DNA from 3 places in the Exiguobacterium sp. SH3S3 genome. Region 3 is predicted to be linked to each of the others. Evidence: riboswitches for the same ligand, from Rfam matches in the RefSeq annotation. Region 3 holds a riboswitch; each other region holds the start of a gene.
The links. A riboswitch is a leader RNA that binds a small molecule or an ion and turns the genes downstream of it on or off. The one in region 3 is predicted to bind S-adenosylmethionine.
Positions count from the first base shown of each region.

Region 1: another riboswitch for S-adenosylmethionine. It lies ahead of metK (methionine adenosyltransferase); the one in region 3 lies ahead of EVJ28_RS08535 (2,3-diketo-5-methylthiopentyl-1-phosphate enolase).
Region 2: another riboswitch for S-adenosylmethionine. It lies ahead of EVJ28_RS02830 (methionine ABC transporter ATP-binding protein); the one in region 3 lies ahead of EVJ28_RS08535 (2,3-diketo-5-methylthiopentyl-1-phosphate enolase).

Region 1 is NZ_SJUU01000002.1:155,354-157,622, forward strand. Features, by position in the region: gene metK (methionine adenosyltransferase) at 1-845, opposite strand, end outside; SAM riboswitch class I at 977-1,096, opposite strand; gene pckA (phosphoenolpyruvate carboxykinase (ATP)) at 1,414-2,269, shown strand, end outside.
Region 2 is NZ_SJUU01000002.1:216,982-219,250, forward strand. Features, by position in the region: gene EVJ28_RS02825 (methionine ABC transporter permease) at 1-3, opposite strand, end outside; gene EVJ28_RS02830 (methionine ABC transporter ATP-binding protein) at 1-1,021, opposite strand, end outside; SAM riboswitch class I at 1,100-1,205, opposite strand; gene EVJ28_RS02835 (thioredoxin family protein) at 1,658-1,915, opposite strand; gene EVJ28_RS02840 (PTS sugar transporter subunit IIC) at 2,105-2,269, shown strand, end outside.
Region 3 is NZ_SJUU01000007.1:120,053-122,321, reverse strand. Features, by position in the region: gene EVJ28_RS08540 (2-hydroxy-3-keto-5-methylthiopentenyl-1-phosphate phosphatase) at 1-11, opposite strand, end outside; gene EVJ28_RS08535 (2,3-diketo-5-methylthiopentyl-1-phosphate enolase) at 8-1,162, opposite strand; SAM riboswitch class I at 1,234-1,336, opposite strand; SAM riboswitch class I at 1,542-1,644, shown strand; gene mtnK (S-methyl-5-thioribose kinase) at 1,726-2,269, shown strand, end outside.

The sequences.
Region 1 (2,269 bases), on a different contig from region 3:
TCTTTACCTGAGAACGCACCACCGCCGTGGCGAGCATATCCACCGTATGTGTCGACGATGATTTTACGTCCTGTAAGACCTGCATCACCTTGTGGTCCACCGATGACAAAACGGCCAGTCGGGTTGATGAAGTACTTTGTCTCGGCATCGATGAGTTCAGCCGGGATGACTGCTGCGATCACGTGTTCTTTAAGGTCCGCTTGGATTTGCTCGAGCGTGATGTCTTCTGCGTGTTGCGTCGAGATGACGATCGTATCGATACGGACCGGGTTGTTGTCTTGGTCGTATTCAACAGTTACTTGCGTCTTACCGTCTGGACGAAGGTAAGTGAGCGTTCCGTTTTTGCGGACTTCTGCCAAGCGACGTGACAATTTGTGAGCGAGTGAGATTGGGAGCGGCATGAGTTCAGGTGTCTCGTTCGTTGCATAACCGAACATGAGGCCTTGGTCACCGGCACCAATCGCATCGATTTCTTCGTCAGTCATTTGACCTTCACGAGCTTCGAGCGCTTGGTCGACACCGAGTGCGATGTCTGCTGACTGCTCGTCGATTGCTGTGAGTACAGCACAAGTCTCAGCGTCAAAACCATATTTGGCGCGCGTGTAGCCGATCTCACGAACAGTTTCACGTACAACTTTCGGGATATCCACGTAAGTCGATGTCGTGATTTCACCAGCTACGAGCACGAGACCTGTCGTGACAGACGTCTCAGCCGCAACGCGGGCGTTTGGATCTTCAGCCAAAATTGCATCCAAAATCGCATCTGAGATTTGGTCACAAATTTTATCCGGATGTCCTTCAGTGACGGACTCCGAAGTGAAAAGTCGACGGTTCAAGTTTGACATTTCGAAAAACCTCCTATTAATAAGGGTGATGTGTGGACGGTACTCGTTCCCCTTACGCGTTGCTTTGGGACGGTAATGAAAAAAACCTTTCGCCACGTTCAATGGGAAAGGTTGAATCGTTCTTCCTTACCCTCTTATCGTTCGAAGCTGTCGCTTCGCTTCAGGATAGCACCTTTTCCGAAAAAGACTACAGGATCGGACGGTTGCTGGGCTTCGTAGGGCCTTGTTCCCTCCACCGCTCAGAATAAGAGTATCCGTTACGAACACCATCATATAAATGCCATACCGTTCTGTCAAGCGTATCTGCTTAATTTGTAAATTTCTTCGTAATCACGGAAATCATTTATGTTTGTGAAATATCAAACATTTTTTTGACGGTTTCCGTTTTTTCACTCCCCGCTTATACAGAATATGTTAGAATGTCTTTGTAAGAAAGCGCTTACTTTAAAGGGTAAAGAAATGCTTGTTTTCGATTAGTGTGTCACATATAATGAAAATGTCATACTAATTAAACGCGGAAGTATGCGGATTTCATCCACATCTATTTAGGGGAAAGGTGGGATTCAGGATGGCGACTACGCTCCTGAAAATCGAAGAATTAATTAAGGGTGCCGATGTATTACGGAACTTAACGGTTCCAGAACTGGTGGAAGAAGCCATTCGTAACGGTGAAGGCGTACTGACGAAAGACGGGGCTTTATCGGTCAGTACAGGGAAATTCACAGGACGGTCACCGAAAGACAAATTCGTCGTCCAAGATGAAGTCAGCAACTCGTTAGTGGACTGGGGGCCGATCAATCAGCCGATCGCAGAAGAAAAGTTCACCGCTCTTCTCGACAAAGTCCTCACCCATCTCGAGACGAAACAGAAGCTGTATTATCTCGAAGCTTCGGCTGGAGCTGACGAGCACTACACGCTACCTGTACGCGCCATCACCGAGTACGCGTGGCACAGCTTGTTCGCGAAGCAGTTGTTCTTGCGAGAGTGGCCGACGAGAGCTGCGTTTGACCCGTTCACGGTCATTTATGCACCGAGCTACAAGGCCGACCCAACAGTTGACGGGACGAACTCAGAAACATTTATCCTCGTCTCGTTCGCCAAACGTACCATTCTGATCGGGGGAACAGAATACGGCGGCGAAATTAAAAAATCGATTTTCTCGGTCATGAACTTCCTATTACCTGAACAGCACGTCTTGTCGATGCATTGCTCGGCCAACGTCTCGGACGCCGGGGAGACGGCGCTCTTCTTCGGACTATCGGGCACGGGAAAGACGACGCTATCGGCCGATATGGAACGGCATCTCATCGGTGACGATGAGCACGGTTGGTCACCAGACGGCATCTTCAACATCGAAGGCGGTTGCTACGCCAAGACGATCAACTTGTCGCGTGAGAACGAACCTCAAATTTATGACGCCATCC
Region 2 (2,269 bases), on a different contig from region 3:
CATCGTTTTCCACCTCCACTTCCACTGCCTGCGACCGGATTGAGGCGATCGCCCGCTCGACTTCAGCCGGCTCTCCGATCAATTGGATGAATAGCGTCCCGAGCGCACCGACTTGCGACTGCGTCACGTTACCGCCGATGATGTTGAAGCCGATGTCGTGCTGTTTCAACACTTCCGATAAAATCGGCTGTTCGGCCGTCTCGTTCAAGAATTTGAGCTTGACGATTTGGCCGCTCGGATAACGTGCTTTCAAATGCTCGAACGTGAGCGACATGTCGTCGACGGCACCGATCTGTTTGACGAACTCTTTCGTGATCGGCTGTTCCGGATGTTGGAACACGTCCGCGACTTGGCCGGTCTCGACGACCTTCCCTGCCTCCATGACGGCGACGCGATGACAGATTTTTTGGATGACGTGCATCTCATGGGTGATGAGGACGATCGTCAGTCCGAGTTTCTTATTGATGCTGACGAGCAGTTCGAGGATCGAATCGGTCGTCTTCGGGTCGAGTGCGCTCGTCGCTTCATCGCAGAGGAGCACATCTGGATTTGTAGCGAGCGCGCGGGCAATCCCGACTCGCTGTTTTTGACCGCCCGATAGTTGCGACGGATAGCTGTCTTCACGTCCGGCGAGACCGACGAGATCGACGAGCTCTTGGACGCGGCGTTTGCGTTCACTGGCCGGTACCCCGATCAGTTCGAGCGGGAAGCTGATGTTCTCAGCGACCGTGCGCGACCATAACAAGTTGAAGTGTTGGAACACCATCGAGACGTTTTTGCGCACCCCGCGCAGTTCTTTCGGAGTGAGCTTCGTCAGCTCGCTCCCGGCGACGACGATTTCACCGCTTGACGGTGCCTCGAGCCGGTTGAGCAGACGAATGAGCGTCGACTTCCCCGCCCCTGAATATCCGATTATTCCAAAAATTTCGCCGCTCTCGATTGTGAGCGACACATCATCGACCGCCTGGACCCGACCGTTCTTCGTGTCGAACCATTTGGCCACGTTACGTAATTGAATCAATACCTTTCCCTCCTGACAACAAAAAAAGTACACACGTTTGAGCAAACGTGCGTACTTTATCGGTACGGACAACGATTGCTCTCATCTTCCAAGGTTCTCACCTTGCTGGAATTAGCACCATTTCGGATTGCTCCGCGGTTGCTGGGCGTCATAGGGCCAGTCCCTCAGCCTCTCTTGATAAGAGTGTTGTTTATTCGATTAGCTTTATAATAGCGACACATTATTTTCATGTCAAACTATTTTGTGCGAAAAATCAAAAAAAGGTGCCATCCGAGGATGACACAGAACGTAGCACCTTGAGTCACGGAAGGACAACCCATAGATGAAACTCTTTTGCCCGATCAGAGTGTTCATCCTTATATGGGGGATTCAAGCCATCCATCACTCGGCCTTAGAACGTACCGTGCGGTTACGCGGTCGGTGTCCCTGCGCTTGATTTTTTTGGGGGACAATCTAAGGGAAGGTCCACCTAAAAGTCGCGTAAAGTGATGCACCGGCTGTTCTAAAACGTCTTGATGGCTGGAAAATCTCGTCCTATATTGTGTTCAAGTAAGATGTTGTAATGAATATACCATTCGTGAACTTTCTGTGTCAACTGATTATTTAAAATTTTCTGATTATTCTAATCATCCTATCTCATTTAACGAAAGATAGGACGTGCTGCACGTTTTGAAACGCATATAATCGGTCTTCGACTTGGCCGTCTTTAAGCTTTAACAGCGCCGGTACGCTCATCACTTGATACGCTTCTAACTCTTGCGGGATAAAGTTGGCGTCCTGCTTGTCGATCGCGAGTGTCGGGTCGACCGCTTCGACGACCGCGAGCATCCGCTCGGCCACAGCGCATGTTCCACACATCGGGGCGTATATATATAACAATCCGTCTGAAATCATTTTCTCTCACCTCTTCTATAAGTATATGAATGTGAGTCGATCTGTTCAAAAGTTGTGCTCAACTGGAAAAATCTGAATAGTTCAACATTTCTTGTTGACGCTCGCCCAAAAGAGGCATAGTATGGTCATTAACTTTATCGCTTTCGTACATAACAGCAAACACGTAGAAAAGGACAGGTGAATCCACCCATGACGGAACAAACGAAACTGACAGGCAAACAATTTTTGATGAACGTATTGAACGGACTCAGCCTCGCCATTTTAATCGCCCTCATCCCGAGCGCGCTCCTCGGCGAGCTCACGAAAGCAATCCTTCCTTATTTTCCGTCGCTACAGTTCATCTTAGATGCGACG
Region 3 (2,269 bases):
TGAATCGTCATTGTTTTGACCACGCCTTTAGCGCGGCCTCGAGCTCGTTCGTCTGGCTCGCCACGCCCACTACTTGCTCAATCGCTTGTCGGAACGCCCGGGCCCCGGCAGCCGCGCCGTCTGGGTGACCGTGGATGCCGCCGCCGGCGTTGATGACGACGTCTGTGCCGAAATCACGGATGATGTCCGGGACGAGCCCCGGATGGATGCCGGCCGACGGGACCGGTAGAATCGGCTTCGCCCAGTGCGGCCGAGCACTGCTATCCCGAATCGCGAACGCCTCATCGGACGGTGTCGCGAGTGAACCGTATGGGGACGGGAACAGCGTCAAGTCGGCCCCCGCGAGGCGGAACAATTTCCCGAGCAAGAGCGAGTGGCTGATCGAGCCGGTCAAGGCGCCGGCGAACGCCGGATGCGCCAAAATCGGGACGTTAATTGTTGGATCGCTCGCGAGTTCGCGGAGTGTGTCGAGCCCGTATGTATAGACGTTGAACAACAGTGCCGTCGCGCCCGCCTCGATCAAGCGGAGCGCTTGGTCACGTAGCCCGAACACCGGACCGCTGAGCGTGATGGCATAGAGCGAACGTTTCCCGGTCGTTTCGAACTGTTCTTGGATGACGGCCGCCCCGATTTTAGCTCGTTCAAGCGACGGAGTGAGCGGATTATCGTATAGGATTTCATCATCTTTGACGATGTCGATGCCGCCGGCGAGCTGGTCTCGAAGTTGCTGTTCTAAGAAGCGTAAATCACGGCCGATGATCCCTTTAAAGATGCTCATGACGAGCGGGCGATCATGGACGTCGAGCAACTCACGAACGCCTTGAACACCGAACTTTGCTCCGGGGAATTCAGACGCAAGCGTTTCGGGTAACGTCAAGTCGATCAAGCGTACCGAGTCATCGAGCGATAATTTCCCGAACGTCGTCGTCAAGATGGATGAGAAGTCGGGCGTGACGTTATGGAGCGGATAACGGATTGTGAAGCGACTCGTCGTTTCCGTGTGCGTCGTTGAGACGACCTCACCCCGATACGCCTTTAATTGTTCTTGCTCTAGGTGGGGCAGTTCCGTCCATGTGCCGACGGTCAGTTCAAGGGCGATTTTCTCGGCGACAGTCGCGACGCGGTTCGTCCGGCTGATTTCATATGTGGCAGTAATACTCATGTTCGTTCCTCCTTCCGGTCAAACAAAAAATGACCCCATGCCGAGGCAAGAGGTCATCATAAAAAAATGAACTCTTATCTCTCAGCTTACGCTGCAAGAATTAGCACCGTGCCCAATCGGGTCGGTTGCTGCGACATCATCGGGCTTGTCCCCTCCGTCTGCTCTTGATAAGAATGTATTTTGAAGTTGTGAAATTTAATTGAATTTTGTCACACAATATCCGGTTCGTCAATTCCTTTTTTTGAGAAAAAATAGTTGAATTCATTGTTTCTATATATGCCCGGGAAAAGACAACACCGGGTCCGAAAATTGACGTTGACAACTTGGTGCTCGAGTAAGTAACATTCATCACAACAAGTTCACACAATCGAATATGACACTCTTATCGCGAGTTGGCAGAGGGAATTGGCCCGATGACGCCGCAGCAACCGACCAGTAGGCACGGTGCTACATCCACCAGACATACGTCTGACAGATGAGAGGAACAACCGTTACGGCTGTGCCTCTTTCTCGCGGAGAAAGGGGCTTTTTTTGTGGGGAATATACCGAAAGGGGAAACAGACATGGCTTATCAACCATTTACAGAACAGACAGTCGTCGAGCACGTCAGAACGTTAGGGTTACTCGAAGATGGGGGCATCGCGCATTGCGAGGAGATCGGGGACGGCAACTTGAACCTCGTCTTCCGCATCCGTCAAGGCGAAACGAGCCTCATCGTCAAGCAGGCGCTACCGTATGCGAAAGTCGTCGGAGAGAGTTGGCCGCTCACACTTGAACGGGCGTGGATCGAGCAGCTCGCGTTGCGCGAATTCGCTAGCGTCGTCCCGCGTTTCGTCCCGGTCGTTCTCGGCAGTGACCGGACGCTCGCCTACACGATTTTAGAGGACTTGTCCGACTTTGATATCGTCCGGACGGGCTATTTGGAAGGGAAAACGTATCCTGAACTCGCCCGTCACATCGGTGAGTTTTTAGGACAGACGTTGTTTGAGACGTCAGACTATACGGCCGGCCCGATTGAGAAGAAGCGGAAAGAACGGGATTACTACAACCCGGAACTGTGCGACATCACTGAAAAACTGATCTTCACCGATCCGTACAAAGATGCCG